One region of the Streptomyces sp. NPDC031265 genome, then DNA from elsewhere that is predicted to be linked to it. Evidence: riboswitches for the same ligand, from Rfam matches in the RefSeq annotation. Region 1 holds a riboswitch; the other holds the start of a gene.
The links. A riboswitch is a leader RNA that binds a small molecule or an ion and turns the genes downstream of it on or off. The one in region 1 is predicted to bind S-adenosylmethionine.
Positions count from the first base shown of each region.

Region 2: it holds a riboswitch for S-adenosylmethionine, as region 1 does, so the genes downstream of both, thrC (threonine synthase) here and ACZ499_RS05750 (aminotransferase class V-fold PLP-dependent enzyme) in region 1, are expected to answer to the same signal.

Region 1 covers NZ_JBVIHM010000002.1:348,625-352,987, forward strand. Annotated here, with positions in the region: gene ACZ499_RS05740 (rhomboid family intramembrane serine protease) at 1-88, shown strand, start outside; gene ACZ499_RS05745 (Lrp/AsnC family transcriptional regulator) at 85-366, shown strand; gene ACZ499_RS05750 (aminotransferase class V-fold PLP-dependent enzyme) at 633-2,096, opposite strand; SAM riboswitch class IV at 2,334-2,451, opposite strand; gene trpD (anthranilate phosphoribosyltransferase) at 2,620-3,684, opposite strand; gene qcrB (cytochrome bc1 complex cytochrome b subunit) at 3,819-4,363, opposite strand, start outside.
Region 2 covers NZ_JBVIHM010000001.1:567,300-571,662, reverse strand. Annotated here, with positions in the region: gene ACZ499_RS02775 (cold-shock protein) at 266-469, opposite strand; gene ACZ499_RS02770 (MoaD/ThiS family protein) at 920-1,195, opposite strand; gene thrC (threonine synthase) at 1,263-2,567, opposite strand; SAM riboswitch class I at 2,585-2,712, opposite strand; gene ACZ499_RS02760 (glucosyl-3-phosphoglycerate synthase) at 2,878-3,825, shown strand; gene ACZ499_RS02755 (alpha,alpha-trehalose-phosphate synthase (UDP-forming)) at 3,901-4,363, shown strand, end outside.

The DNA of each region.
Region 1 (4,363 bases):
CCGGTTCCGCGGGGCGGCTAGAGTGAAACGACCTGAACGACCGAAGCCACCCGCGTCGGCCGCCACCGAGGGAGAGAACCAGCCGTGATCACCGCGATCGTGCTCATCAAGACCAGCGTGGACCGGATTCCCGAAATCGCGGAGTCGATCGCGTCGCTGGAGAACGTCAGCGAGGTGTACTCGGTGACCGGCACCTATGACTTGATCGCGCTGGTCCGGGTGGCCCGCCACGACGACCTCGCGGACATCATCCCCGGGCGGATCAGCAAGATCCCCGGGGTGGAGGCGACGGACACGCACGTGGCGTTCCGGACGTACTCGCAGCACGACCTGGAGGCGGCGTTCGCCATCGGCCTGGACGCGTAGCCCTCGGGCGGGCGGCGGGACGGGACAGGGGTTCCCGCTCTTCTGCGGGCGGGTGGGGGCTGAGGCGGGTTTCCCGGGGGCTGCGGCCCCCGGTCCCCGTTGCGGGGCCTGCGGCCCCTGCACCCCGCCTTCGGGGCTCCGCCCGGCCCCCGCTCCTCGAACGCCGGAGGGGCTGAATCTTCAGGGGCGCGGGGAACCCCGCGACCGGCCCCCACCCACCCGCAGCCGAACAGGCGGCCGGGCGCAGCCCGGGAAGTGGGAGGCGGTCACACCGCCGGGACGCAGCGGCCCTCCTCCGTGCGGTACGTCCACTTCGCACCGTCCCGCACCAACTCCCGCACCGCCCCCACGAACCGCTCCACATGCTCGTCCGGCGTCCCCGCCCCGAAGCTGACGCGGATCGCGTTCAGGGTGGGGGTCCCCCCGGACGAAGTCTGGGGGAGCTCGCCCGGCTCCGCCTCGGGCGCGCCGCACTCGCCCGGCTCCTGCGGCTCGCTGCCGAGGAGCGTGCGTACCAGGGGGTGCGCGCAGAACAAGCCGTCGCGGACGCCGATCCCGTACTCCGCCGACAGCGCCGCCGCGAAGTGCGAGCTGTTCCAGCCGTCCACCACGAACGAGATCACGCCGACCCGGGGCGCGTCATCGCCGAACAAGGAGAGGACGCGGACCTCGGGAACCTCCGCCAGTCCCTCCCGCACCTTCGCGATCAGGTGATTCTCCCGCTCCACCAGCTCCGCGAAGCCCGCCTCGGTCAGCGCCTTGCAGGCGGAGGCGATGGCGTACACGCCGATCACGTTCGGGGAGCCGGCCTCGTGGCGGGCGGCCGTGGTGTGCCACTCGACGTCAACCCCGCCGTCCACGCGCCGGGCGACCTTGCGGGAGGCGCCGCCACCCGCGAGGTACGGTTCGGCCTCCTGCAGCCAGTCCGCGCGGCCCGCCAGCACTCCGGAGCCGAACGGCGCGTACAGCTTGTGGCCCGAGAAGGCGATCCAGTCGACGTCCAACTCCTGTACGGAGACGGGGTGGTGGGGCGCCAGCTGCGCCGCGTCGAGCACGATCCGCGCCCCGTGCGCGTGCGCCGCCGCCGCCAGCTCCTTCACCGGCCACAGCTCGCCCGTGACGTTGGAGGCGCCGGTCACGCAGACCAGGGCCGGGCCGTTGGGGTATCCCCTGCTCGAACGAAGTTGAGAGCTCGGGGAAGGATCGCGGTCGGACAGGGCCCGCTCCAGCGTTTCCACCGCCTGGCGCGGCGTACGCGGCGCGTTGAGGTACGTCACCCGCGCGTCCCGCCACGGCAGCAGCGACGCGTGGTGCTCGGTCTCGAAGACGAAGACCTGGCAGTCGGCCGGGATCACCTGGGCGAGGAGGTTCAGGGAGTCCGTCGTCGAGCGGGTGAACACGATCTGGTCGCCCGCGCGGCAGTCCAGGAACTCCGCCACCGCCGCCCTGCTGTTCTCGAACAGGTCCGTGGACAGCTGTGAGAGGTAGCCCGCGCCGCGGTGCACGCTGCCGTAGTAGGGGGCGTACGCGGCCACGTCGTCCCACACCCGCTGGAGGGCCGGGGCACTCGCCGCGTAGTCGAGGGCCGCGTACGTCACCTCGCCGCCGGTGACCAGCGGCACGGTGACGTCCCGGCCGAGCACCGGCAGCGGCGCCGCACAGCAGGGTTCGGCGGCGGAGTCGGAGGCGGCGGAGGAAGTGGCGGCGGGCGTGGCGGCGTATGCGGACATGGCGGTTTCTCCCGGCAGGACGAGGCGCGACGAAATGACTGTGGAGCCCCACGGCACGGCGGCGGCAGTCCAACTGGCGCCGGGTGCACGGGGGTTGACCTCGAACACGGGCAAGAGGGGCCCGCGGAGGTGTACAGAAAGAGGGGCCGGAGGCCCTATCGCATTCGCTTGCTCACGAGACTGCTCCCTTGAGGACCAGGACCCCAGGGGCGCGCCACTCCGAAGGGAGTGCGCAGGGGTCCGCGCTTGCCGCAGACCTCGCTGCCTGCGACCTGGTCTTCACCCGGGGCACCCCGCCACGGACGGAGGGTTGCCGGACAGCGGGCCGGGGCCGTAGTCGCTGTCACTCATGACCTTGGAAAGCATCCTGCCATACGTCCGCGTACGCGCAAGGCGCAGTCCGGATGCCGGACTGCGCCTTGAGTCACACCTCGCGGGCCCCAGGGCCTGTCGTCACATTTCCCGTCGTCGCCCGAAGGGCGGCCGGGGCAGGCGGGAATGTGACGACAGGCCCCAGCCGCCCTCAGGCGTTGCTGGCGGCCACCCAGCGCTCCAGGGCCCGCCGCGCCGCCCCCGAGTCCACCGACTCGGCCGCCTGGGCGATCCCGGCCCGGATCTGCTCGACCAGGCTCCCCTCGCCCGGATCGAGGGCGACGAGCGCCGCCGCCGAGTTGAGCAGCACCGCGTCCCGCACCGGCCCGGTCTCGCCGGCGAGCAGCCGCCGGGCGACGTCCGCGTTGTACGAGGCGTCCGCGCCGCGCAGCGCCTCGACCGGCACCAGGTCGATGCCCGCGTCCCTGGGGTCGAACGACTCCTCGCGCACGGCCCCGTCCCGTACCACCCAGACCCGGGAGGTCGCGGTGGTCGTCAGCTCGTCCATGCCGTCGTCGCCGCGGAACACCAGCGCGGAGGAGCCGCGCTCGGCGAGCACCCCGGCCACGATCGGCGCCATGCGCGCGTCCGCGACCCCGGTGGCCTGGGCCTTGACCCGGGCCGGGTTGGTGAGCGGACCGAGGAAGTTGAAGGTGGTGCGGATGCCGAGCTCCCGGCGCGCGGCGGCGACGTATCTCAGGGCGGGGTGGAACTTCACGGCGAAGCAGAAGGTGACGCCCGCCTCCTCGGCGACCTGGACGACCTGCCGGGGCGTGAGGTCCAGGTTGACGCCGAGCTTCTCCAGGACGTCGGAGGCGCCGCTGGCCGAGGAGGCGGCCCGGTTGCCGTGCTTGACGACCTTGGCGCCGGTGCCCGCCACCACGATCGAGGACATGGTGGAGATGTTGACGGTCTTGGCGCCGTCGCCGCCGGTGCCGACGATGTCCACGGTCCGGCCGGGCACCTCGATCACATTGGCGTGCTCGTACATCGCGCGGACCATGCCGCTGATCTCGGTGACGGTCTCGCCCTTGGCCCGCAGGGCCACCGCGAACCCGGCGATCTGGGCGTCGGTCGCCTCGCCGCGCATGATCGAGTCCATCGCCCAGGCGGTCGCCTCGGCGCTCTGGTCGGTGCCGCTGAGCAGTGCGTCCAGTACGCCCGGCCAGGAGTAGGCCGCCACGCTGTCGCCGCCGACCGGGGTCACAACGTTCATGGTCCGCTCCTGGGTCCACCGACGGATAGGGATGGGAACACCCTATCCAGCCCGGGGGACAGCGAAGGGCCCCGTCCATCGCGTGGACGGGGCCCCTGTGCTGTGTGGCGTACAGCAGTGTCGCTGAGAGGGGATCAGTGGTGGCCGTGGCCGCTGGTGATCTCCTCGTACTCCTCAACGGTCGGCTTGGCGATCTGGCTCTGCTCGCCGTAGTAACCCTTGTGGATCTTGACGCGCAGCTTCTCCATGCGGGAGACCTTGCGCTTGACACCGTTCTCGTCGACCGCCGCGGGCAGCTCGTGCGGACGGGTCTGCTCGTGCGCGGTGAGCTTGTACAGCTGGCCCGCGTCGAGCGGCTCGTGGACCTCGACGAACTCACCGTGCGGCAGCCGCTTGATGATGCCGGTCTCACGACCGTGCAGCACCTTCTCGGCGTCCCGGCGCTGCAGGCCCAGGCAGATCCGCTTGGTGATGATGAACGCGATGACCGGGCCGACGAAGAACGCGATCCGGACGAACCAGGTGATGGCGTTGAGCGACAGGTGGAAGTTGGTCGCCCACAGGTCGTTGCCACCACCGACCAGCATCACCATGTACGCGGTGATCCAGGCCACGCCGATGCCGGTGCGGACGGGAGCGTTGCGCGGACGGTCGGCGATGTGGTGCTCGCGGGTGTCCT
Region 2 (4,363 bases), on a different contig from region 1:
CCTGCGCGCCTTGTGGTTCCTTACCCCACGCGGCTCGCGGACCTCACCGACCCGATCCTGGTTCTGTCACTCTCACTCGGAGAGTGCTAACGCCAATGATTAGCACTCGACCCAGGAGAGTGCAAGGCCGTCCCACCGTCCCGGCCGGGTCCCGGACACCTCCGCGCCGACCCCCGGGCCCGGACGCGCACGTGGGGCCCGCATCCATTTACAGAGGATGCGGGCCCCACGTGCGTGAGTGCGTCGGTGGCCGATCGCGCCGAGATCAGACGGCGAGCTTGACCATGTCCGCCTGCGGACCCTTCTGGCCCTGCGAGATCTCGAACTCGACTCGCTGACCTTCTTCAAGGGTGCGGTACCCGTCCATCTGGATCGCGCTGTAGTGGACGAAAACATCCGCACCACCGTCGACCGCGATGAAGCCGTACCCCTTCTCCGCGTTGAACCACTTGACGGTGCCCTGAGCCATGCCTAACTCCCCTATTACTGGCCCTTGCACGGGACCGCACTTCGCGGACCCGGGTCAGACCTCCACCCTCCGACAGGAGAGGGTGTGCGCCGGAACGCGTCGACCGCGGCTGAATGTATCTGCCCAACTGCCCTCTGCAACAGGTCAATCGGACGAGAATTCCGGGCAGGGGTGAAGAGCGGAATGCCGCGAAATTCAGCATTCCGGGGCAAGTCGGGCCGGGCAAAGCGCACTTAAGGAGCAATATGCTCGAACACTTTGACTGCTTCTCGACGCCGGTTCGTCGCGTTCTCATATGCACGTGGCACGCGCAACGAAGGGGACTTCCCCACTGTACCGCGCTCAACCACACTGAATTGCCCCCTCCGCTTAGCTTGCGGAGGGGGCAATTCAGGTAACTGTGCGTGTGACGCGCCTATGTCCAGCAGCCGTCGGCACTTTGCTCGACGGTCAGCCTCCGGCGACGGCCGGAATGATCGAGACGCCCGCGCCGTCCGGCGTCGCCGTCTCCAGGCCCTGCTCGAAGCGGACGTCGTCGTCGTTGACGTACACGTTGACGAAGCGGCGCAGCTTGCCCTGGTCGTCCAGCACCCGGGCGGCGATCCCGGCGTGGTTCTTCTCCAGGTCGGCGATGACCTCGGCGAGGGTGCCACCCTCGGCCGCGACCTCGGACTTGCCGCCGGTGTACGTACGGAGAATGGTGGGGATGCGGACGTTGACGCTCATGTCTTCTGCCTTCCGTGCTCTCGAGACGATGGGGGTCCCTCCCTGCTCCTTAAGAGCTTGGGGGAGGTCAGCCGGCCAGGCCGGCACCGCGGAACGCGTCCAGGCTCGGGCGGATGGTCGCGGACGGTCCAGTGGTCGGCGCCACCGCGTCCAGGGTCTTGAGACCGTCACCCGTGTTGAGGACGACAGTAGTCAGGGTCGGGTCCAGGAGCCCGTTCTCGATGAGCTTCCGTGTGACGCCGACCGTCACGCCGCCCGCCGTCTCGGCGAAGATGCCCTCGGTCCGGGCGAGCAGCTTGATCGCGTCCACGACCTGCTCGTCGTTCACGTCCTCCACCGCGCCGCCGGTGCGCCGGGCGATGTCCAGGACGTACGGGCCGTCCGCCGGGTTGCCGATGGCCAGCGACTTGGCGATGGTGTCCGGCTTCTGCGGCCGTACGACGTCGTGGCCCGCCTTGAAGGCGGTGGATACCGGAGAGCAGCCCTCCGCCTGAGCGCCGAAGATCTTGTACGGCTTGTCCTCGACCAGGCCCAGCTTGATCAGCTCCTGGAGACCCTTGTCGATCTTGGTGAGCTGGGAGCCGGAGGCGATCGGGATGACGATCTGGTCCGGGAGCCGCCAGCCGAGCTGTTCGCAGATCTCGTACGCCAGCGTCTTGGAGCCCTCGCCGTAGTACGGGCGCAGGTTCACGTTCACAAAGCCCCAGCCCTCGCCGAGCGGGTCCCCGATGAGTTCCGAGCAGAAGCGGTTGACGTCGTCGTAGTTGCCCTCGATGCCGACCAGCTCGCCGCCGTACACCGCGGCCATGACGACCTTGCCCTGCTCCAGGTCGTGCGGGATGAACACGCAGGAGCGGAAGCCCGCCCGGGCGGCGGCCGCGCCGACCGCGCCCGCGAGGTTGCCGGTGGAGGAGCAGGAGAGCGTGGTGAAGCCGAAGGCGCGGGCGGCCTCGACGGCGATGGCGACGACGCGGTCCTTGAAGGAGTGCGTCGGGTTGCCGGAGTCGTCCTTGACGTAGAGGCCGCCGGTGACGCCCAGCTCACGGGCGAGATTGTCGGCCTTGACGAGCTTGGTGAATCCCGGATTCAGGTTGGGCTTTTCAGCCACATTGGCCGGAACAGGCAGCAGCGGCGCATAGCGCCAGATGTTCTCCGGGCCCGCTTCGATACGCTTGCGCAGCGCCTCGGGGTCGCCCGTCGGAAGGTCGTACGCGACTTCGAGCGGCCCGAAACAAAGGGCGCAGGCGAAGATCGGGCCGAGGTCGAACCGCTCGCCGCATTCCCGGCAGGAAAGCGCGACGGCGGGACCGAGGTTCACAGTGGTGGCGGCATTGGCGGTGTTGGCGGTGTTGTCAACGGTGTGCACAGCCATGATGGCGAGGCCCTTTCTCCTCATCTTCCCCATGGCGCATTTCGCCATGAGACGGAATTGGCACCTTCCCCACCGTGACCTCGCGGTCGGCAGGAGGGTTGCCGGGACTTCAACGGGCCGTTCCCTCAGTCCCTCTGGATGAGCGCTGTGGCACTGGGTCCAGGACCCAGGCATTTGTTCGCGCGACGACCCCCGACATGCGACGGTCATCCGCGTTGTTCAAGACTGTAACCGAAGGCCCGGACGGTTGAGATAGTCGTCCGAACCGCGAGATGGATCACACGAGAACCGCACAAGGAGGCTTCCGATCGTGCTGGAAGAGGTGGAGCGCTGGCTGAGCAGGCGTTCCTGGTCGGCGGCCGACCGCCCGCTGGACGGGATCCTGGCCGCCAAGCGCCGCAGCGCCACCACGGTCAGCGTCGTCCTGCCGGCGCTCGACGAGGAGGCCACGGTCGGGCAGATCGTCGCCGCGATCCGGCGCGAGCTGATGACCGCCGCCGTGCCCCTGGTGGACGAGCTGGTGGTGATCGACTCCGGCTCCACCGACCGTACGGCCGAGGTCGCCGCCGCCGCGGGCGCCCGCGTGGTGCACCGGGACGCGATCCTGCCCCGGATACCCGCCCTGCCCGGCAAGGGCGAGGTCCTGTGGCGCTCCCTGCTGGTCACCACGGGTGACATCGTCTGCTTCATCGACGCGGACCTGAGGGACTTCGACCCGGCCTTCGTCTCCGGGATCGTCGGCCCGCTCCTGACCGACGCGGACGTGGACTTCGTCAAGGCGATGTACGACCGGCCGTTCGGCAACGCCCCAGGTCAGGGCGGCCGGGTCACCGAACTCGTGGCCCGGCCCCTGCTCAACCTCCACTGGCCGCAGCTGGCCGGGTTCGTCCAGCCGCTGGGCGGCGAGTACGCGGCCCGGCGCTCGCTCCTGGAGCGGCTGCCGTTCCCCGTCGGTTACGGAGTGGAGCTGGGACTGCTCGTCGACGCGCTGCACACGGTGGGCCTGGACGCGCTGGCCCAGGTCGACGTGGGCGTGCGCAAACACCGCCACCAGGACGGCCAGGCGCTCGGCCGGATGGCGGCGGCGATCTACCGCACCGCCCAACTCCGCCTCTCCCGGGCCCACTTGGTGCGCCCGTCGCTGACCCAGTTCGAGCGGGGCGAGGACGGATTCGTCCCGCGCACGTACGCGGTGGACACCGAGGAGCGGCCGCCGATGCGTGAGATCGGCGAGTACGCGGTGCATCGGGCGGCGTAAGCGGGCGCGACCATCGGAGGTCCGCGCCTCCATTCGTACGTTTGAGGCAATCCGCTACGGGCTAGGTTCGTCTCCATGGTCTCCGCGCGCGCTGCCCAGGTCACTGCCCAGGTCCTCGTCGCCTCCAACCGCGGCCCGGTCTCGTACACCCTCGACGCCGACGGGACGCTCACGCCCCGCCGCGGCGGCGGCGGCCTGGTCTCGGGCCTCTCCGCGATCGGCTCCGAGGCGGACACCCTGTGGGTGTGCTCGGCGCTCGGCGACGGCGACCGTGAGGCCGTGCGGCGCGGAGTGGGCGAGGCGGGCGTGCGGATGCTCGACATCGACGCGGGGGTGCACGCGGACGCGTACAACGGCATCGCGAACTCGGTGCTGTGGTTCGTCCACCACATGCTGTACCAGACGCCTCTGGAGCCGGTCTTCGACGCCGAGTTCCGGCGCCAGTGGGGTGCGTACGAGGCGTACAACCGCTCATTCGCGCAGGCGCTGGCGGAGGAGGCGGCCGAGGGGGCCTCGGTGGTGGTCCAGGACTACCACC